Regions from separate parts of the Pseudoalteromonas sp. DY56-GL22 genome, predicted to be linked through region 1. Evidence: predicted binding sites of a transcription regulator. Region 1 holds the regulator's gene; each other region holds the start of a gene.
What was found. The regulator sigma-54, encoded in region 1, starts transcription at its own class of promoters, with help from an activator protein. The targets are predictions, from matches to a motif close to GTTGGCACGNNNNTNGNNT.
Positions count from the first base shown of each region.

Region 2: NO991_RS08020 (DUF1328 domain-containing protein) is a predicted target of sigma-54. The motif match lies at 5,317-5,335, and genes of this name have one in related genera.
Region 3: flgJ (flagellar assembly peptidoglycan hydrolase FlgJ) is a predicted target of sigma-54. The motif match lies at 4,783-4,801, and genes of this name have one in related genera.

Region 1 covers NZ_JANHZR010000015.1:10,349-20,939, forward strand. The annotation lists gene NO991_RS19830 (EAL domain-containing protein) at 1-1,378, shown strand, start outside; gene NO991_RS19835 (YgiQ family radical SAM protein) at 1,500-3,677, shown strand; gene mgtE (magnesium transporter) at 3,755-5,113, opposite strand; gene NO991_RS19845 (HPr family phosphocarrier protein) at 5,325-5,597, opposite strand; gene rapZ (RNase adapter RapZ) at 5,611-6,456, opposite strand; gene ptsN (PTS IIA-like nitrogen regulatory protein PtsN) at 6,457-6,909, opposite strand; gene hpf (ribosome hibernation promoting factor) at 6,913-7,200, opposite strand; gene NO991_RS19865 (RNA polymerase factor sigma-54) at 7,227-8,723, opposite strand; gene lptB (LPS export ABC transporter ATP-binding protein) at 8,830-9,555, opposite strand; gene lptA (lipopolysaccharide transport periplasmic protein LptA) at 9,552-10,073, opposite strand; gene lptC (LPS export ABC transporter periplasmic protein LptC) at 10,063-10,591, opposite strand, start outside.
Region 2 covers NZ_JANHZR010000003.1:17,226-27,816, reverse strand. The annotation lists gene alaS (alanine--tRNA ligase) at 1-1,325, shown strand, start outside; gene NO991_RS08045 (aspartate kinase) at 1,332-2,549, shown strand; gene csrA (carbon storage regulator CsrA) at 2,643-2,834, shown strand; gene NO991_RS08035 (YcxB family protein) at 2,861-3,328, opposite strand; gene NO991_RS08030 (hypothetical protein) at 3,453-4,376, shown strand; gene NO991_RS08025 (hypothetical protein) at 4,853-5,044, opposite strand; gene NO991_RS08020 (DUF1328 domain-containing protein) at 5,097-5,270, opposite strand; gene NO991_RS08015 (OadG family protein) at 5,805-6,053, shown strand; gene oadA (sodium-extruding oxaloacetate decarboxylase subunit alpha) at 6,069-7,841, shown strand; gene NO991_RS08005 (sodium ion-translocating decarboxylase subunit beta) at 7,852-8,982, shown strand; gene NO991_RS08000 (hypothetical protein) at 9,098-9,274, shown strand; gene NO991_RS07995 (peptidoglycan DD-metalloendopeptidase family protein) at 9,397-10,591, opposite strand, start outside.
Region 3 covers NZ_JANHZR010000005.1:8,160-18,750, reverse strand. The annotation lists gene NO991_RS12185 (flagellin) at 1-171, opposite strand, end outside; gene flgL (flagellar hook-associated protein FlgL) at 519-1,751, opposite strand; gene flgK (flagellar hook-associated protein FlgK) at 1,754-3,763, opposite strand; gene flgJ (flagellar assembly peptidoglycan hydrolase FlgJ) at 3,777-4,745, opposite strand; gene NO991_RS12165 (flagellar basal body P-ring protein FlgI) at 4,940-6,034, opposite strand; gene flgH (flagellar basal body L-ring protein FlgH) at 6,047-6,730, opposite strand; gene flgG (flagellar basal-body rod protein FlgG) at 6,746-7,534, opposite strand; gene NO991_RS12150 (flagellar basal body rod protein FlgF) at 7,556-8,320, opposite strand; gene flgE (flagellar hook protein FlgE) at 8,481-9,848, opposite strand; gene NO991_RS12140 (flagellar hook assembly protein FlgD) at 9,900-10,583, opposite strand.

The DNA.
Region 1 (10,591 bases):
AGCAGCTATTTACCTTGAAACTGAGCACACGCCAAGTCCTTCACAACTGCAATTTGCAGAGATATTCTTAACGAACGTCAGTGTAGGTCTTGATAATGTTCGATTATTCAACCGTTTACGTGATGCAGCTTATAAAGATGTATTAACTGGTTTATCGAATCGTAACGATTTCATGAATAAGGTGGAGCGCTACTACCAGCCGGGCAAAAATGACTTTGTCTTTTTATTAATTGATGTTTCGCAATTCTCTGATATCAACAATGGCTTAGGGCAAGAAATCGGTAATTTATTACTAAATGCAATTGTTGATAGGCTACAACAAGAATACCCTAATGCAGAGCTTATCTCGCGCATTGGTGCAGATGTTTTCGGTTTGTTGTTGGCTGCTGATAAATGCGATATTGAGTTACTTCGTGAGCATTTAAGTTTACCATTTAATGCTGGCGAGCATATTTTGCCAATCAACTTTAACATTGGCTTATGTTATCAAGGTGACTTTCAGCAAGCAGGGATCGAGACTTTAAAACTAGGTTACATTGCTTTAAACCAAGCTAAAAAACAATCTGCTGAAACGGTGGTGACTTATACCCCAGACATGGAAGAGAAAATGGCTTGGCGTTTAGGGATCATTAGACAGCTTCGTCAAGACTTCGAACAACGTAAATTAGAGGTTTGGTTTCAGCCGCAACTTGATTTAAATACTCTAGAAATCATAGGTTGTGAAGCGCTACTGCGTTGGCCATCAGGTAATGGTCAGTATATTTCACCAGCGATTTTCGTTCCGATGGCTGAAGATGCCGGTTTAATTGTTGATATAGGGCAATGGGTGTTAGAACAAGCATGTATGCAGCAAAAGCGCCTTGAAGCAATGGGCTTTGCAATCAGTATTGCCGTAAATGTTTCAGTACCGCAGTTTAAAGTTAAAGGCTATGCTCAGCAAGTAAAAGACACGCTTATTAAATACGATGTAAAACCGCAGTTTATTGAACTCGAAGTGACCGAAAGTGTGGTTATGGATGAGCTAGCTAATGTGATCACCACATTAAAAGAACTTAAAGAGTTTGGTATTGAGATTGCAATTGATGACTTTGGTACTGGCTTCTCGTCGTTAAGCTATTTGCAAAAACTACCATTAGACAGACTAAAAATTGATCGCGACTTTATCAAAGATTTACCTGGTCAAGATTGTCAGGCGATTGCTGCGTTAATTATTTCTCTTGGCGCAAGGTTAGGCTTAAAAACCATTGCAGAAGGGGTTGAAACACAAGCGCAAGCAGATTATTTAGCTCAGCTTGGCTGTGATGAAGTGCAAGGCTTCATGTACGCTAAGCCTATGCCAGAAAAAGAGTTAATTACTTACCTGCAAGCTAAGCAATAGCCAGTTCCAGTCAGTGCATACAAATTAAACAGCGCCCTCCCATGTGAAGGGCGTTTTGTTTTCTATAATAATCTATAAGACTGAGGTATAATTCGCCCCTTTTGTTAGCAGAGTACACTTTATGAGCGCATTAAAAGCCGAGCGAGGCCTGTTTTCTTACCCTAAATATTGGGCTGAATGCTATGGCACGGCGCCATTTTTACCAACCACTCGTGCAGAAATGGACGCGTTAGGCTGGGATAGCTGTGACGTGATCATTGTAAGTGGTGATGCGTATGTAGATCACCCAAGCTTCGGTATGGCTGTGATTGGGCGTATGCTTGAGTCACAGGGTTTTCGTGTGGGTATTATTGCGCAGCCTGACTGGAACTCAAAAGATGCCTTTATGGCGTTAGGTAAGCCTAACTTATTCTTTGGTGTTACAGCGGGTAATATGGACTCGATGATCAACCGTTATACTGCTGAAAAGCGTATGCGTCATGATGACGCTTATACTCCGGGTAACATAGGCGGTAAACGTCCTGACCGTGCGGTAGTTGTATACAGCCAACGCTGTCGCGAAGCTTATAAAGATGTGCCACTGATCATTGGTGGTATTGAGGCGAGTTTACGCCGTATTGCTCATTATGATTATTGGCAAGAAAAAGTACGCCGTAGTGTATTGTTTGATGCTAAAGCTGACATTTTAATTTACGGTAACGCTGAGCGCCCACTTGTTGAAGTTGCCCACCGTATTGCTGCGGGTGAGTCGGTTGAGACAATTCAAGATATTCGTGGTACTGCGGTTATTCGTAAAGAACCATTACCGGGTTGGCGTGGTAGTGACTCAACTGCAATAGATAAAATCGGTAAGATTGATCCAATTCCAAACCCGTATGGCGCAGATGATGTGGGTTGTAGTAAATCTGAATTTAAAAAAGCAGGTATTGATTTAAGTGCCGAGGCGGCTAAGCCAATCACGATTCAGCCTGCTCGTCCTAAGCCATGGGAAAAGACCTACGTTAAGCTACCAGCATATGAGCAAGTAAGTGTGAATAAACCGCTTTATGCTCACGCCTCGCGTATTTTGCACCAAGAAACAAACCCAGGTTGTGCGCGTGCGTTATTTCAACGCCATGGCGACCGCTCTATTTGGGTAAATCCGCCTGCATTTCCGCTTGAAACTGAAGAAATGGATGGCGTATTTGGTTTGCCATATCAGCGTATTCCGCACCCAAGCTACGGCGATGAAAAAATCCCAGCTTATGAAATGATTAAAACCTCGGTGAACATCATGCGAGGCTGCTTTGGTGGTTGTTCTTTCTGTTCAATAACAGAACATGAAGGACGTATTATTCAAAGCCGTTCTGAGCAATCAATTATTGATGAAATTGAGCAAATTCGTGACAGAGTACCGGGCTTCACTGGGGTTATTTCTGACTTAGGCGGACCGACCGCGAATATGTATAAGTTGCGCTGTAAGAGCAAAAAGGCAGAGAGCACGTGTCGTCGTTTATCATGTGTTTATCCTGATATCTGTAAGCACATGGACACGGATCACACCCCAACGATTGAGCTTTATAAAAAAGCTCGAGATGTAAAAGGTGTGAAGAAAATCTTGATCGCGTCTGGCGTACGTTATGACTTAGCCGTAGAAGACCCTCGCTACGTAAAAGAGTTGGTTACCCATCACGTAGGCGGGTACTTAAAAATTGCCCCTGAGCACACTGAAGATGGTCCATTATCTAAGATGATGAAGCCGGGCATGGGAGCTTACGATAAGTTTAAAGAGCTATTTGATAAATACTCAAAAGAAGCGGGTAAAAAGCAGTATTTGATCCCGTATTTTATTTCTGCTCACCCAGGAACGAAAGACGAAGACATGGTGAATATGGCGCTATGGTTAAAGGCTCATGACTTTAAGCTTGATCAAGTACAAAACTTTTATCCATCGCCGATGGCCAATGCAACCACAATTTATCACACTGAGATGAACTCGCTGCGCAATATTAAGAACAATACTGAGCAAGTGCCTGTTCCAAAAGGCGCACGCCAGCGTCGCTTACACAAAGCGATTTTACGATACCACGATCCTGCTGGTTGGCCGATGATCCGTGAAGCACTAAGAAAAATGGGCAAAGCAAATTTAATTGGTAAAGGGCCGAATTGTTTGGTTCCTGAAGAAGGTCGAAACGAGAAAACTGCTAAAGGTAAGGGCGGTAAAGGCCGTGCAGCACTGACTCGTCATACCGGTTTTAGCCAGTTTAAAAAGGCCAATACCAAACCTAGAGTAGGTAAAAATAAGCAGCGTGCAAAGTAAAAGATATAAATACGGCCCTTAAAGGGCCGTTTTTATTTATACCAATTCGCTTAATTAAGTATTATTGTGAATTGGTATCAGATCAATAGCCAGGTTGCGGTGCCTAAAAAGGCAAAGATACCGACAATATCCGTCACTGTTGTCAGTACCACACTGCCGGCGAGGGCAGGGTCAATTTTCATTTTCTTAAGAATTAATGGAATGCTTGCACCTGCAATACCAGCGGCAACAAGATTCATAAACATTGCAAAGGCCAGCACTGCGCCGAGTTTAAAGTCCCACTGCCATAGGGCAACCACACCAGCAATTAATATCGACCAAATAATGCCATTCAGTGCGCCAATTGCTAACTCCTTAAGTAATAAGAAGCGTTGGTTGGTTTGGTTGATATGACCAACCGCTATACCACGAATAACCAGAGTTAGGGTTTGGCTACCCGCAACACCCCCCATTGAAGGGACGATACCATTGAGTACCGCTAAAATAGGCAAGATTGCTAAGGTGTTTTCGAAAAAGCTTGCCACAATGGCTGCTAACAATGCGGTTAATAAGTTAACCCCAAGCCAAATAGAGCGACGCTGCGAACTTTTTAGCACTGGCGCAAAGGTATCTTCTTCGTCGTCAAGACCAGCGAGGCTTAGCATGCTGTGCTCTGCATCTTCACGGATTACGTCAACGATATCATCGATGGTAATACGACCAAGCAAGTGAGCGTTATCATCCACAACAGGGGCTGAAATCCAGTTGTGACGCTCGAACAGTTGCGCTACATCACTTTCATCCATAGAGATTAGGATTGACTCACAGTCTTCATCCATTAAATCACGAACAATTTTATCTGAAGGACTGGTCAGCAATGTAGTTAATGAAAGCGCGCCTAAAAAGCAGTTATGCTTATCAACTACATATAAGTCATCGGTACCCTCTGGTAGCTCACCTCGTAAGCGTAAATAGCGTAAAACTACATCTAGGGTAACATCTGGACGAATGGTTACCGTATCGCTGTTCATCAGGGCACCGGCTGAGCGCTCTTGATAAGAAAGCGCTTGAGTTGCCCTTTCTCTATCTTGCGAGTCCATTGCGCTAACAACGTCTTGATATACGGTATCAGGAAGACTACGTAAAACCTCACCTAAGTCATCGTCGTCCATATCTTCTGTAGCAGCAGCAATGTGCTCAGGCTCCATCTGGGCAATAATGCCAAGACGTACATCTTCAGAGAGTTCCTCTAGAACATCACCACGGACATCTGGGTCAACCAGCTGCCAAAGCATACGACGAATTTTATGGGGAGAAGACTCAAGTAAAAGGGCTGTATCACAAGGTGCCGTTTTGGCTAACATGCCGCGCACTTGAACAAATTGACCACTATTGAGTGACTTGGTCACTTGTTTGAGTTGTTGTAGTGGGTAATCTTGTTCAAAGGCTTCTGGCATTGGCGTCCTTACAACTGAAAAAAGTTTAAATAGGCTATGCAAATACAGCATAGTTGCTTTGTAGTGTATTTGCAGAGATATCGTCGCACTGCGATAAATTTATTAAGAGTTTTGTAATTTAGAAAAGCGAGCGATATAAAAGTAGGATATTTAAAGGGAATTTTAAATATCCGAAGTAAGTTTACCGTAAACCTTGAAGTCTTAGCAAATGCTATTCTTGCTCGTGAAAGCGTTGCGCAATTAATTCGCCGATTGCCGTTAATGCAGCGTCAGCGTCAGGACCTTCGCATACAACACGAACCTCTTTTCCTTGACTACTTTCAAGGAGCATTAACGCTAACACGCTGTCGCCTTCAGCTTCTTTCTCATCTTGAAAAAGTGTAATTTTGGCATCAAATTGCAGTGCTAGTTGCGCTAAAACAGTCGCAGCGCGAGCATGTAAGCCAAGTTTGTTTTGAATTAAAAAGGTATCTTCAGCGTGCATTGTTGGTGCCTAGTTAGATATCTTGTTCGCGGTGGCGAATTTTTACATTAGCATGAGTTTTAGAAAAGCTTTCACCAATTGTTTGCGCTAAGTAAACAGAACGGTGTTGGCCTCCTGTACAACCAATTGCAATGGTTAGGTAACTGCGGTTGTTGCGCTCTAGATGTGGCAACCAAGTCTGTACAAAGGTTTGAATCTGCCAAGTGAACTTTTGCACTATGCTGTGGCTAGCTAAATAATCCCTGACAGGCTGATCGAGGCCGGTTAGTGGCTTTAAATCAGGCTCCCAGTGTGGGTTCGGTAAAAAGCGTGCATCAAAAACGTAGTCAGCTTCTTTTGGAATGCCATGCTTAAAACCAAACGACATAAACGTAATAATCAGTTTTTTATCTTTCTTACCTAAAATCTTTTCACGAATTGATTCTGCTAACTGATGAACACTCAAATCAGTGGTATCAATCATAAAGTCAGCGCGGGTGATCAGCACATCAAGCAGGATTTTTTCTTGTTTAATGGCAAGATCAAGCGGTAAAGAATCAATCGATAATGGATGCAAACGGCGAGTTTCAGAAAAACGCTTGATTAGGGTTTGATCATCACTATCTAGGTAGAATAGTGTTGGGTTAGCAAAACCTGGCAGGTACTCAAGAATATCATTAAACTCTTGCTGCTCTTTCGGTAAGTTACGTACGTCGATACTGACGGCAATTTTGTCATAATTATCAGAAACACTTCGCACGAGCGAAGGCAGTAGGTTGACAGGAATATTATCAACACAGTAGTAGCCTAAGTCTTCAAGAACTCGTAAAGCGACCGATTTGCCCGAGCCTGAGCGACCGCTGATAATTATTAATTCCATTTATGCCTCTGATGCAATTACTTGAAATAGTTGCTGATCGCTTGTAGCACTTCGCAACTGTTTACAAAAATCTTTATCTTTAAGTCTATCAGCAATTGTTGACAAGGTCTTCAAGTGCAACTGGCAATCGCCATCTGGTACGATGAGTGCCACAAAAATATCAACGGGACGATTGTCTATCGCATCAAAATTGATGGGAGATTCACTGACAATAATAAATGCATGAGGTTCATCAGCACCACTCATTCGACCGTGGGGAATAGCTATTCCTCGGCCGATACCTGTACTACCTAACTTTTCCCTGTTCAGAAAAGCATCTAGGATATCTTGTTGAGATAAATGAGGAAACTGCTGGTGAGCTAACTCGCTAATATACTCAAGAATTCTTTTTTTGCTATTAAAAAGGACCGCAGCTTTGCTGCAGTCCTGATTAGTAAGTGAACTAAGTTTCATAATTTAATGTCGAGCTAATTTCTCTTTATGCTTAATGACTTGGCGATCAAGTTTATCGATCAATGAGTCAATTGCTGCGTACATATCTTGATGTTCTGTAGAAGCGAACAACTCGCCTCCGTTTACATGTAAAGTTGCTTCTGCTTTTTGGCTTAATTTTTCTACATCTAAAATGACATGAACATTATTAATATGATCAAAATGCCTTTCTAGTTTTGCGAACTTAGTGTTTACATAGTCTCTTAATGAATCAGTGACTTCTACGTGGCGACCAGTTAAATTTAGTTGCATAAGCATTTTCCTTCTATGTAAAACGTCTAAATCAGACTTTTACGCTGATTAGACGGAGGTATTGCTAGAGACTCACGATATTTTGCAATTGTACGTCTAGCTACTTTAATTCCTTGCTCAGCCAATATATCTGCAATTTTGCTATCACTCAATGGTTTAACCGAGTTTTCTGCAGCAACTAACTTCTTGATTAAAGCGCGAATTGCTGTAGAAGAGCACTCACCACCATTTTCGGTGCTGACATGGCTTGAGAAGAAATATTTCAACTCAAAAATTCCCCTTGGGGTATGCATATATTTTTGTGTTGTAACCCGAGAAATCGTCGATTCATGCATTTCGACCATTTCAGCGACATCGTTTAGCACCATTGGCTTCATTGCCTCTGGGCCATGTTCAAAGAAAGCTTGCTGTTGTTGCACGATACAGTTGGTCACTTTTAGTAAAGTATCGTTACGGCTTTCTAAGCTCTTAATAAACCACTTTGCTTCTTGTAAGTGAGAACGAATAAATTGGCTGTCGCTACTTGATTTAACAGAGCGAGACATCGCTGCATATTGGCTATTCACTCTAATTTTTGGCATACAATCTGGGTTTAACTCGACTACCCAGCGGCCTTTCACTTTTTTCACTGATACATCGGGTATGACGTACTCAGATTCTTCGCGTACTATGCTATCCGCAGGCTTAGGATTTAAGCTGTGAATGAGCGTCATCACTTCTTTAAGCTCGTTTTCTTTAAGCTTAGTCTTTTTCATTAAAGTGCGATAGTCGCGACTTGCTAATAATTCGATATGCTCAGATAAAACCATTTTAGTTTCAGCTAAATATGGCGTATTGGCATCGAATTGACGAAGTTGTATACACAGGCACTCTTGTAAACTTCGCGCGCCGATACCAACTGGATCGAATAACTGTATTCTTTTTAAGACAGCTTCAACTTCATCGAGTTCGATTTCTTCTTCATCATTATTTTGATTAAAGCTTTCGACAATATCTTCGCAGCTAACCGTTAAAATACCTGAGTCATCGATAGCTTCAACGATGGCAACGGCAATCGCTTCATCGGTAGGACTAAATGGTGTGAGCTGTAGTTGCCACATTAAATATTCTTGCAGTGTTTCTGTTGAAGCACCTTGGTAAATAGACTCGTCTTCAGGCATTGGCCCAGACGATGTTGATGGGGCGGCACTCATGTACTCATCCCACGTAACATCCATAGCTAAGTCATCGCTAACCGTATCCTTACTCAGAGCATCACTGCTTTCTTGCTCGAATTCGCTAGGTGCTTCGTCGGCAGACGCGCTGACTTGTACATCGTCAGACTCCGCTTTTTGCTCATTCTTACCGATGCTTTCTTCGTTGTAATCCGCTTCTTCCACTTCAAGCAGAGGATTACTATCAAGCGCTTCTTGAATTTCTTGCTGGAGATCCAATGTACTGAGCTGCAACAAGCGAATGGCTTGTTGCAGTTGTGGAGTCATTGTAAGTTGCTGGCCCATGCGCAGCTGTAATGATTGCCTCATGTATCCCTAACAATCCTTTTTAAGTTATCGGTAACGGTGAGGACACTGTTATCGATTTATTGTCATTGTATAAGTCTAGCAGATGCTCTAGTCGGTGGCGTAATGGTTACAGCCTGAATTGCTCGCCTAGATAAACATCACGTACAGTTTGGTCAGCTAATACGTGCTCAGGTGTGCCTGATGCAATTAGCTCCCCATGAGAAACAATGTAGGCTTTTTCACAAACATCAAGGGTTTCTCGAACATTATGGTCAGTAATAAGTACACCAATACCACGATTTTTTAGGTGCTCAATAATTTTCTTTATATCTAACACCGAAATAGGATCAACACCAGCAAAAGGCTCATCTAAAAGGATAAATTTAGGATTAGCGGCTAATGCACGTGCAATTTCAACGCGGCGTCGTTCACCACCTGACAGTGCCATACCTTGGCTATCGCGAATATGTTGAATGCTAAATTCATCTAATAAGTTGTTAAGCGTCTCTTCGCGCGTTGTTTTGTTAAGATCTTTGCGGGTCTCTAATATGGCCATCAAGTTTTGGTAAACTGTTAATTTTCGAAAAATAGACGACTCTTGTGGTAGATAACCAATACCTAAGCGCGCACGGCTGTGCATTGGCAAAAGCGTGATATCGTTATCATCGATGCTTATTTTTCCTTTGTCGCTTGGTACGAGGCCTACAATCATATAGAAGGTGGTGGTTTTACCTGCACCATTTGGCCCTAACAAGCCAACAATACTGCCCGCTTCAACTTCAAGACCGACATTTTTAACCACTTGGCGGCCTTTGTAGCTTTTAGCTAAAAGCTCTGCTTTTAATGTGCTCATGGTTGGCCTTTATCGTCTTTTTTATTTTCTACAGGCACTAAAATAGTGTGTACACGATCTGTTGAGTTTTCGTCTTTTTCTGCGCTGATCAGCTGTTGAGCCATATCATAGGTAATGCTTTTTGCCGTTACTTTTTGACCCGCTTGAGTGACTTCAGCTTCGCCATTGAGTGTTAAGAAGCGTTTCGCAACATCATAACGAACTTCTTCGGCGCTGGCGCTCATCACGGTACCATCAGCTTGCTTTTCTTCGAAGTAAGCTGGTTTGCCTGTAGCGATAATTAATTCGACTGTACCTTCGGTGTCACCGCCATGTGCCTCAAGTCGCTCTGCTGTAATGCGACGATCACCATGCACGATCTCTACGTTACCTTCGAATATGCCAACGCCATCTTTTAGTTTACCGACTTGGCGATCTGAGCTAATGCTAATTTGAGCGCCTGTTTGCTCGGCAGCTGCGCCCGAAAAGGCAATCAATAAGCTTGGGATCAGGAGTAATTTCTTCAGTTTATTGGTCATAGTATATGGTTCGTGTATGGTTAGTTAACTCAACAATTTCGGCTTTTAAATCGGCTTTTAAGCCTTTACCGGTAATTTTTAAATTCGGTCCTGTTAGTGTTACAGGTTGCTTTGAAAACATCGTCATTTTATCAATGTCGACATTAATATTTTCTGCTTTTATGTCTTCGATCATACCGTTATGGGTTAAGTTTTTAGCAACTACATCCCCTTCAAAAATCAGCTGATCATTTTCGTATAAAGTAGCTTCTTTGGCTCTTACTTGCCAAACTTGCTGATCGCTATAAATAGTAAAAATAGGTTGTTCAAAAAAGGTAAACCCTAATTGTTGATACAACTCCATTTTTGCAGCTGCCACTTTATGACTAATTTTACCTTGCTCGTCATAAGCTGTTTGCTTTAGAGCAACGGCAGTGTAATCAGGTGTTGCGATGATCTCGTCTTCACTAGTTATTGTATCAGTTGACTGGTTAAAGTACGGGTACCATAACCACACCATGCAACAGACAAAAACAATA
Region 2 (10,591 bases), on a different contig from region 1:
AGCAAGCACAGCAAGCGGGTAAGTTTGGTGCTGATTACAACCAACAACTTAAGTCTGAAAAACACACAGACTTTAAAGGTTACGATGCAGAACATTACACAGGTACTGTGGTTGAACTTTTCTCTGAAGGTCAATCGGTTTCTGTACTTGAAGATGGTCAAGAAGGTATCGCAATCTTAGACCGTACACCGTTCTACGCTGAATCAGGTGGTCAGGTTGGTGACACGGGTGTTTTAAAAGTCGCTGGTGGTGAGTTTGTAGTGACTAACACCACGAAACTTGGTAATGCATTTGCACACCATGGTCGTGTACAAGGTCGTATTGGTACAAACGATAAAGCAGAGGCAACAATTGATGCAGCACGTCGCGATAGCATCAAGAAAAACCACACTGCAACGCATATCTTGCATGAAACATTACGCCAAATTTTAGGTGAGCACGTAAGTCAAAAAGGCTCACTAGTTGACCCTGAACGTTTACGTTTTGACTTCTCTCACTTTGAAGCGGTAACAAAAGACGAATTACGTCAAATCGAGCGCGCAGTAAACGATGAAATCCGTCGTAACTTTGCGCTTGAAACTGAGCTAATGGCTATCGAAGATGCAAAAGCAAAAGGTGCGATGGCATTATTCGGTGAAAAATACGACGATGAAGTTCGCGTAGTAACCATTGGTGATTACTCAATCGAGCTATGTGGTGGTACTCACGTTAAGCGTGCAGGTGATATCGGTTTATTTAAAATCGTATCAGAAAGCGGTATCGCTGCCGGTATCCGCCGTATTGAAGCGGTAACGGGTGCTGAAGCTGTTGCTTATGTAAGTGAGCAAGAACAACAGTTAAACGATGTTGCAGCACTAGTAAAAGGTGATAGCAGCACAGTACTTGAAAAAGTAACTGCGTTACTAGAGAAATCAAAAGGCCTTGAGAAGCAAATTGCGCAGCTTAACGACAAGCTAGCAAGTGCGGCTGGTGCATCGTTACTTGACTCTGTTGTTGAAGTGAACGGTATTAAACTACTGGTTGCTGATGTTGCAGGTACTGAATCTAAAGCACTACGCGGCATGGTTGATGACCTGAAAACGAAGATTGGTTCAGGTGTTATTGCCCTTGGTGTTGCTAATGGCGACAAAGTAAGCCTAATTGCCGGTGTAACTAAAGACTTAACAGGTAAAGTGAAAGCCGGTGAACTTGTAAATCACATGGCTGCACAAGTAGGCGGTAAGGGCGGTGGTCGTCCTGATATGGCGCAAGCAGGTGGTACTCAGCCAGAGAACCTAGCTGCAGCCTTAGAAAGTGTAACGGCTTGGTTAACTGAGCGTTCTTAATCACTAGTGGCACTTATCGTCCAAAAATTCGGTGGCACCTCAGTTGGCTCAATAGAGCGAATTGAGGCCGTCGCCGACCTTGTTGTAAAAACCAAACAACAAGGCCATCAAGTTGTGGTGGTGCTCTCGGCGATGTCGGGAGAAACTAACCGTCTAATTGAACTCGCTAAACAAATCGATTCTCGACCCAGTGCTCGTGAGCTTGATGTATTGCTAACCACCGGTGAGCAAGTGTCGGTCTCTTTACTCGCTATGGCTATTATTAAACGTGGTCACTCAGCGGTAAGCTTACTTGCTGATCAGGTCAACATTCGCACCGATAACATGTTTGGTAAAGCGCGCATTGAAGAGATTGCGGCGACTCGTCTAAAGCATGAACTTGAACATAACCGGATTGCTATAATAGCGGGCTTTCAGGGCCGTGATATTGAAGGCAATATCACCACGCTTGGTCGCGGTGGTACTGATACTTCTGCGGTTGAGATTGCAGGCGCTATCAATGCCGATGAATGTCAAATTTACACCGATGTTGATGGGGTATACACCACCGACCCACGTATTGAGCCTAATGCGCGACGTATGAGCCATGTCACCTTCGAAGAAATGCTCGAAATGGCTAGTCTTGGGGCTAAGGTACTGCATATTCGTAGTGTCGAAGCGGCAGGAAAATACAATATACCGCTCAGAGTGTTATCGAGTTTTAACCCGGATCAAGGGACCTTGATCAGTTTTGAGGAGCCGGATGTGCAAGCAAACATTGTGTCGGGTATCGCCTTTAATCGTGACGAAAGCTTGATTTACGTCAATGGCGTACACCAAGGAACGGAAAACCTTGCAAAAATTTTGAAACTTTTTGCAGAATTTGGCATCGAAATAGATATGATTAATCAAGTTAATCATAACTTTGAAAAAATAGACTATGCTTTTACTGTGCACACGAATGATTTTGAGCAAGCGCTTGAAATTTTGACCAGTAACCAAGATGGTATCAGCGCAGAATCTATTAAAGGGATCAGCAATGTTGCCAAGGTGTCTGCAGTAGGTGTAGGGATGAAATCTCACTCTGGTGTGGCAAGTTTATTTTTTAATGCCCTTGCCGATGAAAACATCAAAGTGATGCTTGTATCGACATCAGAAATAAAGATATCAGTTTTAATTGACGAAAAGTATTTAGAACTGGCTGTACGTGCGCTACACAAAGTTTTTTTAACCGAAAATGAATAAGATCTAGAGTTTTTACTTACTTTTAAGTCTAGATTTCATTAGAATGTTTTTGACGCGGAATCTTTTAATTTTTTGGAACATGGGAGCAAGAGAATGCTAATACTAACTCGTAGAGTAGGTGAAACCCTAATGATCGGTGACGAAGTAACAGTTACTGTTCTTGGTGTTAAAGGAAATCAAGTTCGCATTGGTGTAAACGCACCGAAAGATGTATCTGTACATCGTGAAGAAATCTACATGCGAATTCAAGCAGAGAAATCTAACCCAAATCCGGGCAACGTTTAATCAGCGACAGATATTTTAAGAGCCACTCACTGAGTGGCTCTTTTATTTAGTTCGGCTGTCATTTCATCATTTAGCGCTTGTTTAGAAATATATTGCATACCGCGCTGTGCCTTTAAAATATAACCTCGCTCAGTTTCAATAATCTCACTAATCTGTTGCCAGCTTAATTGGTAGCTTTTATGCGGGTTTTCGGCTTTCACCCCATCATCATCAAATACGATAGTCACTTCGCTGCCTGATGCACGGCTCATCATTTGTCTTGCGACCCACCATGGGCGCTTGTAATAAAACGATAAGCACTCAACGACGGCAAGCATAATCATAAAGCTACCAAGGTAATGATTCTCTAATTGATAAAACGCCAATAAGCTTAAGGTTATTAACAATATCAACAGCGGGTATTTAGGCTTGGCTTGAGATGAATACGGCAAAGACTCATCAAAGCATTCGTAATAATACGGTTTATCTAATGTGTAAGTTGTACTTAATGTCATTCGTGGGCTCACTTAATTTGCTGACAGCAGTTTAACATTGATAGAAAAAATCTGCCGTAGTTGGTTTTCATTTAGTTGTCATTGTGAGAGCTTAAGTTATGTGTATTTTAAAGGTGTAAGTTGTATGTTAGTTAGTTCAATGTCATTAGCACTTGCAATGACCACAAATACTTTTTTAGTAATGGGCGATATGCCATACACCCCGATTGATGAAATTAATCTCGCCAAAGGCGGAAAAATTACCAAGGCAATCGAAGCAACACCTCATGGCTTTTTAATACATCTTGGTGATATGAAATCCGGGGCGCTTGCTTGCACGAACAAGCTTTTGCAAACAAATAAAGCGTTATTGACGTCGTTGACCAAACAGCCTTTTATTTATACCCCAGGTGATAATGAATGGACCGATTGTGACCGAGAAAAGCTATCGGTACGTTTTGATGAGCTTGAGCGGCTAAGCTTTGTTAAAGGCCTAATGTTCGACGAGGCTTATACACAAAAAGCGAAGCAATTACAGGGTTATGCCACACAAGCTGAAATGCTAGAGAATGCCCGTTGGCAGTTTGATGGTATTGAGTTTCGTACTTTGCATATACCGGGCACTTTTAATGGCCGCTCGCAAATTTTAAAAAGTGACAAAAACGCAGCACTTGATGCCGCTGACAAACGTGATAAGTACAACTTAATTTGGTTAAAACAAGCACTTGTTCAACAAGATGCTAAGGCCTATGTGTTTGGCTTTCAGGCTGATATTTACCACCCAAGCAGTAAACCCGCCTGTAGTGAATCGCAGCGCTCTAAATGTGATGCATTTAAACTATACCGAGATGCCATCAGCGACTTTGCAAAGCACACTAAGAAGCCTGTGCTTGTAATGCATGGCGATACCGGCCCATATTGTCAGCAGCCGTTAGCGAGTAACTTAACGCGTTTAAATGTCCCCGGAGATTTTGCTGTAAGCGATGTCGCAAAAGTAAGTTTTATCGACGGCCAATGGCATATAGCAAGTGTAACGACAAACGAGCCCCTCACTAAGGTTTGTAAATGAAAGCTGAAAGTTAGCGAGTTTTTAGAGAAAGGAGCTATCAGCTTTCAGCCGTCAGCTATCAGATTAAAACCCAACAAGTTAGCGAGTTTCTAGAGGGAGGAGCTATTAGCTTTCAGCTGTCAGCTATCAGATTAAAATCCAACAAGTTAGCGAGTTTCTAGAGAGAGGAGCTATTAGCTTTCAGCTGTCAGCTATCAGATTAAAACCCAACAAGTTAGCGAATTTCTAGAGGAAAGATTAAAGTTATCGAGTTTGAGGCTCACGTAGGCGTGAAATTTATTTCGCGCGGTGGTTTATAAAGTCATCAGACTTTAAACCCAAGTTAAGACTTGTAGGAGGCGTTTTAACGCCGAAAAACTCACGCTATAGCCAAAAGTTCACGGTTAAAACCATTCCTACGATTATCTCAGATCTCATGCATCATTTAAAAAACAAAAAAGCGGCACTTGGCCGCTTTTCTTAAGTATGGTGTGCTATTAGCAGTTAGTTTCTTCTGCGTTAACACCTTCCTTTACTTCTTCACATGCATCTTCAACTGCATTTTGTGTATCAGTAATTGCTTCGTCAATACGCTCACCTGCGTCTTCAGCAGAGTTGTCTTCACAACCCATGATGAAAAGACCTGAAAATAGGGCGATAGTTGCGGCTTTTAAAGTTGAATTTTTCATAATGAAATTCCTTGTAAATTTAAAAATAAAGTAAGTGGTTATCTGCTTTTAACTACTTAGGGACGTTGCCTCTAAGTGCTCCTGATACCAGCGAAATAACAAGTAATACTAAAAATATAAAAAAGATAATCTTAGCGATGCCTGCAGCGGCTCCTGCGATACCGCCAAAACCTAACACTGCTGCGATTAACGCGATAACTAGAAAAGTAATTGTCCAGCGTAACATAGTGGTCTCCTTGGCTATTTAAATTTTCTTAAGTTCGATGTAACTGAAGCGAGTTCCGTGCCAGAGCTTTTATTTTATATATTTCAATGGGTTGTGTGTTTTTGTTGTTCTTTAGAGGGTTCATCATTTGGTAACTTTTACGAGTAAGCATGTAACTTATTCATAGTGATATTTTTTCATATTGAGATGCATGAGAAAAAGAGATAATGCATCAATAAATGGTAAGACCAATTTAACTTTATTTGGGTTGGCTACCTCTAACACCTTGTTGTGTGTGGTTTTTAGCCATTTTGTTGCTATTAATTAATAGTTCAGCATATAACGACTGGCTATATTGATTATTTATATCATCTATAGCGGGGCTTTAAATGCGCTAATAGTAGGGTGTTAATTATATGTACGTCATGTTATTTTAAATTTAATTGGTTTTACCAATTTACAATGGTGCTATACAAATGAATTTTGTTTGTTATTATTGGTGCATAATTATTTAACAAAAATAACTTTTTATTTTAAGTAAGCTAGGGGAGTCGTATGGATATAGGTGGATTACTCACCACTGCGGCCAGTTTGATGGTGACAGGCATGGTAGGCGTGTTTGTTTTTCTGACTATTTTGATTTCAGCAGTCACTTTAATGTCAAAGCTGGTGGGTCGATTTGATGATCCTGCAACTGCAGAACCTACGCGTACAGCAAAAGTTCAACCTCAACAGGGTGTGCCACAGGCACATATTGCAGCAATCAGCGCTGCAATTGCTCAATTTCGAAATAAACAAAAATAACGGGGCAGCTTAAACATGGCTAAATTAAAACTAACCGAACTAGTATTGCGCGACGCACACCAGTCTCTTTTGGCAACGCGTATGCGCTTAGACGACATGCTACCCATGGCAGAAAAACTCGATAATGCGGGTTATTGGTCAATTGAATCATGGGGTGGTGCGACGTTTGACTCGTGTATCCGTTATTTAGGTGAAGATCCTTGGCAACGTATTCGCGAGCTAAAAGCGGCAATGCCAAACACTAAGCAACAAATGCTACTACGCGGACAAAATCTTCTAGGTTACCGTCATTATGCTGATGATGTAGTCGAAAAGTTTGTTGAGCGTGCCCACAAAAACGGTGTTGATGTTTTCCGTATTTTCGATGCGATGAACGATGTGCGTAACCTTGAAACTGCCATTAAAGCTGCTGTTAAAGTAGGTGCTCATGCCCAAGGTACTATTTCGTACACAGTAAGCCCTGTACATACGCTTGATATGTGGCTTGAGCTTGCAAAACAACTAGAAGATCTTGGTTGTCATTCAATTTGTATCAAAGATATGGCAGGTTTATTAAAGCCTTATGATTGTGAACAGTTGATCAAAGGTTTAAAAGAAACTGTGTCTATTCCTATTGCGATGCAATGCCACGCGACCACAGGTTTAAGCACTGCAACTTACCAAAAAGCGATCGATGCAGGTATCGATATGCTTGATACGGCTATTTCGTCAATGAGTATGACCTATGGTCATAGCGCCACAGAAACCATCGTTTCAATTGTAGAAGGCACTGAGCGAGACACAGGCCTTGATTTAAACCAATTAGAAGAAATTGCTGCTTACTTCCGTGACGTACGCAAGAAATATGCTGCATTTGAAGGTAGCCTTAAAGGCGTTGATGGACGTATCTTATTAGCGCAAGTGCCGGGCGGCATGTTAACTAATATGGAAAATCAGCTTAAAGAGCAAGGTGCTGCTGACAAACTTGATCAAGTATTACTCGAGATCCCGCGTGTTCGCGAAGACTTAGGTTACATTCCACTCGTTACACCAACCTCGCAAATTGTTGGTACTCAAGCAGTACTTAATGTTTTGACTGGCGAGCGATATAAAACCATCACTAAAGAAACTGCGGGTGTCCTTAAAGGCGAGTATGGTGCAACACCAGCGCCAATGAATAAAGAGCTGCAAGAACGTGTACTAGATGGCGCTGAAGCAATCACTTGCCGTCCTGCTGATAAGCTTGAGCCTGAACTTGAGAAGCTTGAAGCAGAGTTATTAAGTGAAGCTAAAGAGCAAGGTTTAGAGCTTGCTGATGACGTGATTGATGATGTGCTTACTTACGCATTATTCCCTCAAATTGGCCTTAAGTTTATTAAAAACCGTAACAACCCTGATGCGTTTGAAGCAATTCCAACGGGTGAAGTTGCTAAGTCAGAAAGCAAACCAGCCGCTTCAAGTCCTGCAAAAGCAGAGCAATACAGCGTTAAAGTTGACGGTAAAGTTTACGATGTCGTTGTAGCGCAAGGTGGTGAACTAAAAGAAGTAACTCTAAAAGACAGTGAGTTAATTCCTCAATCTGCCTCAGCGTCTGTTAGCGAAACCTTAAACGCGCCGTTAGCAGGCAATATTTTCAAAGTGAAAGTAAAAGCTGGCCAAACAGTAAATGAAGGTGATGTGGTTATCATAATGGAAGCAATGAAAATGGAAACAGAAGTTCGCGCCGCACACTCAGGTACAATAGCTGAAGTATTAGTAGCAGAGGGCGACTCTGTTGCCACTGGCGATGCGCTAATCGCGCTAGCATAGGAGGCAGAGGATGGATGGTGTTTTAAACCTCTGGCATGCGACAGGTATTGCTAACTTTACCTTTCCTGCATTAATAATGATTGCGGTAGGTTGCGGGTTATTATATCTCGCAATCGCCCGTAAATTTGAGCCATTATTGTTATTACCTATCGGCTTTGGGGCTATTTTAACTAATATTCCTGTAGCCGGGTTATCTGAACCGGGTGGTTTGCTTTATTACGTGTACGATATCGGGATTGATTCTGGGGTGTTCCCACTTTTGATCTTTATGGGCGTGGGGGCGCTTACAGACTTTAGTGCCTTGATAGCAAATCCGCGTATGTTGCTGTTAGGCGCGGCTGCACAGTTTGGTATTTTTGCTACTTTATTTGGTGCAATTCTACTTAACTTTATTCCTGGTTTTGAGTTTACACTTCAAGATGCATCGGCCATTGCCATTATTGGTGGAGCAGATGGTCCAACAGCTATTTTCTTAGCATCTAAGCTGGCACCTGATTTACTTGGTGCAATAGCAGTAGCGGCTTATTCATATATGGCACTTGTGCCAATTATTCAGCCGCCAATTATGCGTGCATTAACAACGCAAGAAGAGCGCGAAATTCAAATGCCGCAACTTCGTACAGTATCGAAAAAAGAGAAAATTGTTTTTCCATTAATGGTGCTTAGTTTAACTATCTTGTTTTTACCTGCGGCAACACCGCTGGTAGGTATGTTCTGCCTAGGTAACTTGATGCGTGAATCGGGCGTGGTTGATCGTTTGAGCAATAGTGCACAAAACGAAATCATCAACATTACCACCATTTTCTTAGGCTTAGCGGTAGGCTCAAAGCTTGCAGCCGATAAGTTCTTAACCGTAGAAACAATCGGTATTTTGGTGTTAGGTGCATTGGCCTTTGCAATTGGTACAGCGTCAGGGGTGTTTATGGCAAAAGGTCTGAATAAGATCTCTAAATCGCCAATCAACCCATTAGTAGGCGCAGCAGGTGTGTCAGCGGTACCAATGGCAGCACGGGTGGTTAATAAGGTAGGCCTTGAGAGCAACCCGCATAACTTCTTGTTAATGCATGCCATGGGACCAAACGTAGCAGGGGTATTAGGAAGTGCCGTTGCAGCAGGTATTCTGTTAGCGATTGTTGGCTAAGTCGATTTACTTCCAACCGACTGGCGCAGTAATTTTACTGCGCTTTTTTTTGCCTATAGACTAGGGTCACCCTAAAGAAATTGTAGTTAAATGATAGTTGTGTAAGGAAGCCGCCATGAATGTTTTTATTATCTTATTATGCCTTTTTGTTGCCTTGGTTATTCTAATACCGCTACTTGAAAAATATCAGTCTAGAATGGGGCTTGATGGCGCGACAAAGTATGCAAAGTACATTTGGCCACTGGTGATGATTTCGCTGATTATTCAACTTATCTATGTTCTTTTAAGGTAATAGTTGTATTAAACCGCAGTGCTATCAGTACTCATTTTAGTAAAGTCTATAATAGTTTTAGCCGGGTTTATTTGGCACAAAAAAGCCGCTTCAATTGAAGCGGCTTTTTTATGTTTACTTAACTACTTATTTAACGCCAATTGTAACTCACGGTTACGTTGTAATTGCGCTAAGAAGTTATCAGCAATCGGTTTAAACTTAGCTAACTCATCGCGCGGTAAAGGCTCTGATTTAGGTAGTTTGACCGTTTTCGGATTACGGTGTACACCGTTTACTAAGAATTCATAGTGTAAGTGTGGGCCCGTTACACGACCTGTCGCACCAACCGTACCAATCTTTTGGCCTTGCTTCACTTTCTGACCAGTTCTAACCATCTTTTTGTCTAAGTGTAAGTACTTAGTTACATACTGTGTGCCATGGCTAATAAATACATAGTTACCATTGTATTTACTGTAGCCTGCTCTAATCACTTTACCATTACCCGATGATACAACTGGCGTACCGGTACGCGCTGCGTAATCGATACCGTTATGTGGTTTTACCGTTTTGGTCACTGGGTGTAAACGACGCGGGTTAAAGCTCGAACTAATATACTTAAAGTTAACTGGCGCACGTAAGAAAGCTTTTTTCATGCTGCGGCCTTCAGGCGTATAGAAGTTACCATCGGTATGGCGAATAGCAGTGTAACGCTCGCCTTGGTTAATAAACTCTGCGGCAATAATTTTACCGTCGCCAATGTATTCACCATCAACATAGTGAGCTTCGTAAATAAGACCAAATTGGTCACCTTTACGAATGTCATTAGCAAAGTCGACATCCCAACCAAAGATGTCAGCAAAATTCATAATTTGACGCTCGCTTAAGCCAGCGGCAATGCCTGATGTCCAAAAGCTATTAGAGATCTCGCCGCCAGCAGATTTACTTAGCGTTTCGATTTCTTTGCTATCGATAGAAGTGTCGTAGTTACCTTCGTCATTTAATGTAACGTATAAGGTATCTGTTTTTGAGATCACATAACGAAGCTGCGCTAAAGAGCCATCTTCAGCGGTTGCAAAGCTTAAGATTTCGCCTGGGTGAATTTTTGTTAACTTACGAGTTTCAGCGTTGGTATTAACTAGTTTGTGTAATGTTTGCGCTGAGAAACCCGCACGTTTAAAGATAAGTGCTAAATTATCGCCATTACGTACTTCATGGTCGATAAGCTCGTATTCTGGAAGTTTTGCTGCTGCTTGCTCCGAATTAAGCTCAGTTAGTTTTTCGTTATCATCAACTTTAACTTGTAATTCGTAGCGTTTGCCAATTTCAAGTGCGTTTGCA
Region 3 (10,591 bases), on a different contig from region 1:
TTGTGATGTTAAACGGTCTGAAATTTGTAGACCAGCCGCATCGTCAGCTGCGCTGTTGATACGAAAACCTGATGATAAACGCTTGAATGAAGTGTCAAGTGAGTTACCAGAATTCATTAATTGTCTTTGAGCGTTTAATGAACTAACATTTGTATTTACATAAAGTGCCATGATATTTCTCCCGAAGTAAACTTATCATTTACTCTCAAACTTACTCTAATTAAGCCGTAGCGGTTATTTGCTACGTTGCTTGGTTAATTAAGTTATCGGTCCGGTAAAAAAATCCTTTAGTGAATTTTTAAACAATTTTTCATTTTTTATTTAATGCGCTGTATTTAAAGGAAAAATATTTTAAAACTTTAGCTAAACATGGCTGCTGGTTACCTTGAAAGCCGCTATCACGATGTTTTACTAAAGATATAAATACTAAAAAGAAAGCACTAAAAGCACTTTTAAAGTGTGAATCTTAAGGAAGGTTTTATAGGTTAAGCTCATAAAATGAGCTTAACCTATAAAAATTATAAGTAATCAAATAAAGAAAGGTTAGCCAAACGGCCAAATGTTGCCTGTGCAGCTTGCAGTGATGTTTCTTGTTTGGTAAGTTCAGTAATCGCTTCAGCCATATCAAGCTCAACAAGCTCAGCTTTTGCAGCTTTATTGCTAGTATCTAAGTCACCGTTTGATTGTTCAATTTTCTTGGCTGTATTTAAGCGACCACCCAAACCTGCCTGTACAAGTGAAACCTGATTTTTAGCATTATCGAGTTGTACAATGGCATCTGCTAAAACTTGATCAAACTCTTCCTGGGTTAAATCAGGATTGGTTAGTCCTGCTATCAGGTCATCCAAAGTATTTAACGCATTCTCTTTTTGTGGTGCTTCAAGGTCAACATCAACTTGGCCGTTTGCAACAGGCGAAACAGAAATTTCCATACCTTGATATTCAATTTTGCCGCCTTCAAAGCTGCCACTATCAATCGTTACACCCGCTTGCTGCACAACAAATGTATTAGGTGTGCCTGTGGTAGTAATAAAGCTTAGTGTATTAGCATTTGCGGCTGCGGCAGGATCAGCGTTGTAATTTGCCTGATGAAACTTATCGAAATCAGCTTGCTCAGTAACATAAATTTTTGAGCTTGAGATACCGCCTGACACAGTGCCATCGTTTGAGGCCACATTTAGTCGAGCATTTACTTTTTCGAACGTATCAAAACCATTGTCACTTGATTTAATTTCTACACCTTCAGCTACTTTGATTTTGTGTTGCCCCTGATCGCCACCATATTCATAGCGACCAGAAGTATTATTAAAGGTGTAAGACGGAGTATTATCTTGGTAACCTGAAAAGATAAATTTACCGTCTTCGGTCTTTGCATTCATCAAATCAAGTACCGTACTTTGCAATGCTTTAACTTCTTCAGCAATACCTTCACGGTCGATATCACTATACGCACCATTACCAGCTTGAATAGATAAAGTATAAGCAGACTCAAGCGCACCTTTAATATTTTGCAGCACACTTTCTTCTGTTGTTAGGCGGCTATTCAGCATAGTAATGTTTTTTGTGAACTGCTCATTACCCTGAATGCGATCTGTATAAAGTAGTGCGCGAGCCGTTGCGGAAGGATCGTCAGCAGCAGTTAATACACGCTTTTGGGTATTAACCTGCTCTTGCGCTTTGTTTACATTTTGTTGTGAGTTAAGAATAGAATTAAGGTTATTCTTATACATCATGTTATTTGAAATACGCATAATTACCTCGCCGCACTTAATAAGGTGTCAAAAATAGTACGTGCTGTTGAAAGGACCTGTGCTGATGCTGCATACGATTGTTGAAAGCGCAGTAAGTTTGCCGCTTCTTCATCAAGGTTTACACCTGATAGTGATTCATACCAAGCTTCAGACTGATCAGCCAATGCTGTAAAGGCCGCACCATTCGTTTGGGCTTGACTAGTCACTACACCAATATCAGTGACAATGCCTGAATAGGCTTGATTAAACGTTTTATGATTATCAGCAGTACTACTTGCTTCAACATTTTGACGCACTAGCTCACCATTTTGTAAATCGGCCAATAGCAAACCATTACGGTTATCATCAAAACCACCAGTGTTAAACTCTACTGTGAAGGTGTCACCTGTTGCAGGTGATCCTTCAATGTTAAAGTCAAACCCATAGGTATCATAAGGCGCGCCAGCTTGGGCAAGAATATTTTCAGCAGGTGGTGTAATAGTAAAGGTCGATGTACCGTTCCCATCCGTAATTTGATATTCGTTAGCATTCGCCGTTTTCACGAGTGTGATATCGCCATTCGCCAAGCTAGGAGGTGGCCCCACGGTAATACCCGTTGAGTTATCAATATCTGAAACTGTACCAGCAGAAATACTTGCATCACTGGTGTTATTAATATCAGTAGCAGTTCGAATAGGTGATGCTAACGCTAAATCTTCAGGGCGTTCAGTTGCAAGCTCGAGGGTCGTTGCAGCTTGTGAATTTAGCTTCACCATAAATTGGTCACCAGTATTGGCAGCACCTGATACGTTGAGTTGTAAACCAAACGCTTCACCACCCGTAATAGTTGATGAGTCAATCACACCGGCAGTCACATTCGCTGTAGATGCGGTGCCAATGGGTTCACCTTTATTATCGATTGCCTGAATCTCAACAGTGGTTGCGCTTGTATAGGTCACAATAAAATCACTTGCTGGCAATTCGCTGCCTTTGCCAGGTTCAAGGGTTGCCGTCATTGTTGATGTGCCCGTATTAGCTTGATAACCGAACGCATCAACCGTTGGAATAGCAAAAATATCGCCGCCAATTTCACCATTAGCGTCCATACCTAAGCTATTTTGTTGGTTAAAGGCATCAGCTAACGCTAAACCCATTTGACCAAGTTGGTTTTGAGCAGGCACTAAAATATCGTCACGAAATGCCAGTAAGCCACCAATTTTGCCTTTCAATTTACTCACATCAACTTCAAGCGGCACGGCTTTGCCACCGTTTACATCAAGTTTTAATTCTTTAAAGTTCGGATCAGGGTCGCCACTGAATGAAAACAGGTTAAATGTGCCGCTTTGCATGACAAGTGCTTGACCGGAGCCTAAATAAACTTGTTTTTCGCCGTTGTTGCCATCGAGTGTTTCAATATCAATCAGCTCAGATAAGTCACGAATTGCTTTATCACGTTCGTTATACAAACCACTCGACGATGACTCACGATCAGTGCCATGAACAGATGCAATCTTGGTATTTAGTTCACTGATGCTTTGAATGAAGTTATTTGCTTCATCAGAGAAGATTTCTAGCTGCTCATTTACCACGGCTTTTTGGTCAACCACAATGCTCGACAATCTGTCCATTTGATCAATTAAGTTTTGTGCATCCGTCATTACCAGTGAACGAGCTACTGTTGATGACGGTTGATTTAAGCTTTCTTGTACGTTGTTAAAAAACGAGTTGATACTGGTTGATAAGCTGTTTGACTCTTCAGAAAACAAGCTATCTACTCGGCTTGCTTCAGTTACAAACTGATCAAAGAATGCTTTATTTGAGGTATCTCTATTTAATTGCTTTTGTGCAAATTCATTCAGTAAGCGATACGTTTCACCACGACCGACTTGGTTATCGATCATGGTTGTGAACTCAGTACGCTCACGCACATAGCCCTCGGTATTAACGTTGGCGATGTTTTTACTGGTGGTTTGTAAAAGCTCAGAGTTAGCTCTTACACCGGCATTTGCTATGTCATATAAGCTAAATGACATGAGGGTCTACTCCTTAACGTACCAATGAAGCAGCGACGCTTTGAAGCTCAACGCGCTTCAATACCTGCTTAATTTTATCGGCATAATTTGGATCAGTTGCATAGCCTGCTTTTTGTAACGAATCTAAAAAGGCTGCAGGCTCTGCGGTATTATTAAGTGCTTCTTGATAACGTGGATTTTCATTTAAGAAATCCACAAAGTCGTTCACACTGTCTTTAATCGATTGATAAGAGCGAAAACTTGCTTGCTTTTTAACTGGCACACCTTGTTCAAACTCAAGCGTGACTTTACTCGCTTTATCACCTTGCCAGCTCCTATCCGATTTAATATTGAATAAGTTGTTACTACTTGTGCCATCAGCTTTACTGATGATGTGTTTACCCCAGCCCGTTTCAAGTGCTGCTTGAGCAACCATCACAGCTGGATTTAAGCCAATTTTCTCAGCCGCATTTTTAGCGTGCTCCCAAACAGAGCTAATGAAAGACTCAGCATCTTCAAAGCGGTTTTCTGTTTGCTCGTTCGCAGCGGTATCTGCAACAGCGTTTGGCTCAGCTTTAATCTTGTGACTGTCGCTCGTTGCACCGGTTGCGCGCTTATCACTGTCGAACTCAGCCGTCGTTCTAAGCACAGAACCTGGAGTAAACTGTTTACCATCTGGCGAGAGTTGTTGAACAATTAAGTCAGCTAGACCCAGCGAGCCGTTTGATGAAAGCTCAACCGATAACTGTTGGTCATGCATCTCTTCAAAAAACTTAACGCCGCTTGAATTAAATGGGCTATCTTTATCTTCAAACGCTTCATTTGCTTTACGCATGCTTTTCAGCAGCATTTGAGTGAAGATAGATTCAAATTGTGCCGCCGCTTTTTTCAGCGCCTCTTTTGACGCATCGCTAGAGGCATCACTTTTTAGAGCACTTTGACGTAGCGAGTCTAAGTTGCCTAAATCAAAAAAGTTTTGCTTGTCGAGATGATTAGTATCCATCAGCTTTTTGACACAATAGTTAATAATGAAAATTAAAATGCAAAAATTGCGCCAATAAAAAACTTTATAAATGAATGGCTAATAACTGATACAGGAATGGAGTAACTTCAGGGCCAAGATTTTGACTGATGTTTATATGCTGAACGATTTAAGAATGACTAAAACAAAAAACGCGCTCGACAGCGCGTTTTAATTTAAATGATAACCAGTTGCCCGTTTATCGCCCCCGCTTCTTTTAAAGCTTCAAGGATTGCCATTAAATCACCCGGTGCGGCCCCCACCTCATTGATTGCGCGTACGAGATCATCAAGATTAACACCTGGATTAAATACAAAAGCACGTGAATCATCTTCGTTCACATCAATAATACTTTGATTGGTAACGGTAGTTTCACCATCACTTAAAGCGTTTGGCTGTGACACATTTTGCTGCTCAGCAATCGTAACCGTTAAACCACCATGAGTTATTGCCGCAGGCTGTAGCTTCACGTTTTTGCCAATCACAATTGTACCTGTGCGGGAGTTAACAATAATTTTTGCTGCTGTGTCTGCAGGCTTAAACTCTAAGTTTTCAAGGGTAGATAAATACGCAACACGTTGAGATGCATCTCGCGGTGCTAACACTCGCACTGACGCTGCATCAATTGCCTGAGCACTGTCAGGCCCCACCAAATCATTAATCGTTTGCTCTAGGCGCTTTGCTGTTGTGAAATCTGGGCGATTTAAATTAAAGGTAATGTAGTCACCTTGCATAAACGGGCTCTTAATAGCACGCTCTACAATGGCACCGTTTGGAATACGACCCACTGTGGGTGTGTTAATAATTACACGGCTACCATCAGCCCCTTCCGCACCTAGACCACCAACAACTAAGCTACCTTGTGCAATCGCATAGGTATTGCCATCAACCCCTTTTAAAAAGGTTTGTAATAAGGTACCACCACGTAAACTACCCGCACTACCAATAGACGAAACCGTAATATCAATGGTTTGACCCGGTTTTCTAAATGCCGGTAACTCTGCATGCACAGCCACAGCGGCAACATTTTTAATCTTAGGTTTTAAGCTATCTGGTAAGGTGATACCAAAACCATTTAACATGGCTTTAAAGCTTTGTTGAGTAAATCGGCTTTGTTCGCCTGTGCCAGGCAAACCAACAACCAATCCATAACCCACTAATTGGTTAGAGCGTACGCCCTCAACCATAGATACATCTTTGACTCGCTCAGCCTGTGCAGAAAACTGCAGGCTAATTAAGCAAAGAGCGATGATGTATTTAAACCCATTCATGACTTTATTCCTCTAAAATGGGAAAAGCGAACTACTAAAGAAACGAGACAGCCAACCTGCACTTTGCGTTTCTTGAATTTGCCCTTTACCTGAGTATTGAATTCGCGCATTAGCAATACGATTGGAAGTTACTGTGTTATCTGCTTGCACATCTTCAGGACGAACTAAACCTTCTAGGCGAATAAATTCTTCACCAGTATTCAAAGTGAGCCATTTTTCACCACGAATAACCAAGTTCCCATTCGGTAAAACACGCATCACATTGACAGAAATATCACCAAATAAGCTATTTGATTGGTTAGACTTTGAATCGCCTTTAAACGATGCCCCTGAGCCAATACCAAACTGAATGCTGTCGCCACCAATGTTAACCGGGTTTCCGCCAAGCCCAATAACAGGGTCTAAACTAGCATCTGTTTCTTTGTCGGTTTCAGTTTTTGCCGCTTTAGTTGCTTGGGTAGACTCTTGCAATTTAACAGTGATGATATCGCCGGCGCGTAATGCCTTTTTATCTGAGTACAAGTCATTTGCCGAATAACTATCAAACAACGAACCTGTTGGTACCACTTGTTCAGTACTTGGTTCCGGATACATAGGCGCATAGTAAGGGTCATCCTGAACCACATGATGATTTTGCGTTGTCATACAACCACCCAGCATCAATGCTGCTGATGTGACTAAGATAATATTACGCATGCTGCCTCCTACCCATTAAAGTTGCTGATTGATGTAACTAAGCATTTCATCAACCGCTGAAATCACTTTTGAATTCATTTCATAAATTCGTTGCGTTTCAATCAAGTTAACAAGCTCTTCCGTTACATTCACGTTAGAGGTTTCAAGGGAACCTTGAACCACAGTGCCTAAACCGTCGATACCAGGATTACCTTGCACAGGTGCGCCACTCACAGCGGTTTCTGTGTATAAGTTTTGCCCCATAGGCTCAAGACCCGATGGATTAATAAAATCACTAATGGTGAGCTGACCGATGACCACGTTCTCTGCTTGACCTGAAATACGCACTGATACTTCACCGTCTTGTGAAACAGTAATTGATTGTGCATCGTCTGGTACGTTCATTTCTGGCTGTAATGGAAAACCCGCGCCGGAAGTTACAATGCGACCATCTTCGTCAGTCGTGAATTGACCATTACGTGAATAGGCAATATTGCCATCTGGTAATTGCACTTCAAAAAAACCTGGGCCTGAGATCATCCAGTCCAATGAATTTTCAGTGGTAAGCATATTACCTTGTGAAAAGTTCTTTTGGTTAGCAACCACTTTGGCACCGGCACCAAGCATTAAGCCTGACGGCATTTCAGTGTCTTGCGACGAGCGGCCACCTGGCTGGTTAATGTTTTGATATAGTAAATCTTCAAATACGGCGCGGCTTTTTTTGTAGCCTACCGTGCTGGCATTCGCGAGATTATTTGAGATCACCGAAATATCGGTTTGCTGGGCGTCAAGCCCGGTTTTACTGATCCATAATGCAGGATTCATAACTCTACCCTCTCAGTCATCTTAAACAATGCGTAACAGCTGATCTTGACGCTCATCGAGCTCTTCGGCTGTTTTCATCAATTTAACTTGTAATTCAAATTGGCGTTGATTGCTGATCATATCGACCATTTCATGCACTGGGTTTACGTTCGACATTTCAAGCGTTCCCGACAGTACTTTTACGTTTGGTGAAATGTCACAAAAACCACAAAGGTCATTGACCAACATGTCTTCTTTTGGTCGAAATAAACCGTCATTGCCTTTTTCAAGCTGAGTGTTATCAGCCTCAATCACTTTTAAGCGATCAACCACTTCCAAAAAGTTAGCAGGCGCACCTTGCGGGCGAACCTGAATAGCGCCATCTTCACTAAACTCAACTTTTTCAATAGGCAATGGCAAAATGATTGGACCACCTTCGCCAATTACTTGACGGCCATGGCTCGTGATCAATGCGCCATCTGGAGTAATGTTTAAGGTGCCAGTTTTAGTGTACGCCTCATTGCCGGATGCATCTTGTACGCTCAACCAACCACGGTCGCTCATCGCGATATCAAGCTCACGGCCAGTTTCAACAAAACCACCCGATTCCATATTAGATCCTGGGCGTTCTTGCATTGCAAACACCCTAGATGGCAGACCTTCACCAAAGGCTTGCATAGAGCGAGCTTGTGCAAAATCAGCTTTAAAGCCAGTGGTGTTAGCATTAGCAAGATTGTTGGCCTTGAGCTCAAGACCTCGCAAACTTTGCTTAGCACCCGACATGGCAATGTAGACCATTTTGTCCATAACATTGACTCACTAAAAATACGATAATTAGGAAATGCAATAAAAGTGCCAAAGTAAAATTGACGCTAAAATAGAAGAGAAAAATGAATAGTAAGAATGAAAAAAGGCTGCCAATAGAGGAAGCAGCCTTCGTGTCGGATTAAGCTTAGAACCGTTAAGATTAACGGATCTGTAGGATGTTTTGTTGTAGTGTTGAGTTAACCTCAAGCGCACGTGAATTTGCTTGGAAGTTACGCTGAGCACTAATTAAGTCAACAAGTTCATTGGTTAAGTTAACGTTTGATTGCTCAAGCGCTGATGAGTTAATTGAACCTAGAGTACCTGAACCTGGTTCACCCGCAATCGGCTCACCTGACGTTAAACTCTTCTTCCAAGATGTATCACCAACTTGTTGCAAGCCCTGAGAATTAGAGAAGCGCACCATAGCAACTTGACCTAGGAACGACGTATCTCCATTACTGTATGACGCAACAATTTTACCGTCAGAACCGATATCAATTCCTGATAGACGACCTACAGTCGCACCATCTTGCTCTAATGCTTTTACTTCAAAGTTACTTGCGTATTGAGTTGGAACTTTATTTGCTGTTGCCGCTTCATCACGCCAGTTAATAGTCACATCATCAGGGAAACTTGCACCATTCGAAAGTAAATCAGAAAGGCCTGTCGCAGCACCTAAACCACTCGGTAACGTTAATGGATTAAATGTTGTATCAGTATTCGCTGTACCATCTGTACTTTGTGGTAAGCCACTGGCATCAAACTGAAAAGTTGATAATGGTGTATAAGGTGTTGTGGTTTGCTCAACACCTGTTGCATCAAATGGCTTTTCATCTAATGTAGCGTATACTTCCCACTCATTTTCATTACCAGTCACTGTAGAATCAGTTTTCACAAAGAAGAACTGTAGAATATGCGGTTCACCTAATGAGTCATACACCGTTGTCGATGTAGAGCTGTTATAAGTTGCACTTGTTTCTGGATCGAATGGTGTCACAGTTGGCGCAGAGGCACGTGAATCAAGGTTAAATGACGAATAGACATTCGTGGTTGCACGTGGTGAACCTGATGCATCTGGAATTTGTAGCGCAGAAGATGTACTTAAGCTTACAGAGGTTGTGTCACCGGTTGCTTCATCAACAGGGAAACCTTGTAAGTAATTACCGCTCGCATCCACAATAAAGTTATCTTTATTAAGTTTGAACGCACCAGCACGCGTGTAAGTAAAGTCTTGTGCACCTAAGTCATTCGCCATTGCGAAATAACCTTCACCAGTAATTGCTAAATCAAGTGAGTTATTTGTGAAAGAGAGTGAACCTTGGTGGAATTGTTGTGCCACCATTGTTGTCCTTACACCGTCACCATTTTTTGTTTTACCAGAACTAAATACTGATGATGCGTATACATCAGCGAACTCTGCACGAGACTCTTTAAAGCCCGTAGTGTTAACGTTAGCAATATTATTTGCTGTTACGTCTAAATCTTTTTGTGCGGCTGCTAAGCCTGTTAATGCAATATTGAAGCTCATAACTCACCTCTAACCTATCTCTTAGCCTAAGCTAACCCAAACCTTTTATACTTATGCGATTTCAGCTATATCAGTTAGCCTAACCGCACCCTCTTTTGTATTTACGATAATGCCGCTTGCGCCATTAATATTGACACTTTCAATATTCTTAAAGGTCGCCATAGGCATACTGCTGTAGTCTCCATTTACAAAGCCTTCAGCACTGATGTCATACTCGCCTTCAGGGAGCACATTGCCATCGTTATCTTTACCATCCCACTCAAAACGCAGTGCGCCCGCAGACTGAGAACCTAGTTCAATGGTTCGTACTAACTGACCTGAAGAATCTGTTATTCTTAGCGTTAAAGATTCAACGGCTGTCTCAGCAACCACCGACCCTTTAGAAAGGTTTTCACCGTCAAAGTCAATGGTGTCAGACTCTAATAACGCTTGCTTACCAACCAAAGTGGAAGCCTGTAACGCAGAATTTGATGTCATTGATGCAGTCAGTGAGTCAAACTTCTCGTTTAAGTTTGAAATACCTTCAGCCATAGTAAAGTTCGTCATCTGCGCGATCATTTGATCGTTATCAGCAGGGTTACTCGGATCCTGGAACGACAACTGCTGTGTTAACAACGAAAAGAAATCTTCCTGAGAAAGTGTGTTGTTGTCTTCCTCAGTTGTTTGCGTATTGCTTTGATTCCAACGCAAGCTATCCATATAGGATGATGATGCAGAGCTGATGTCGTTACTCATAACTTATC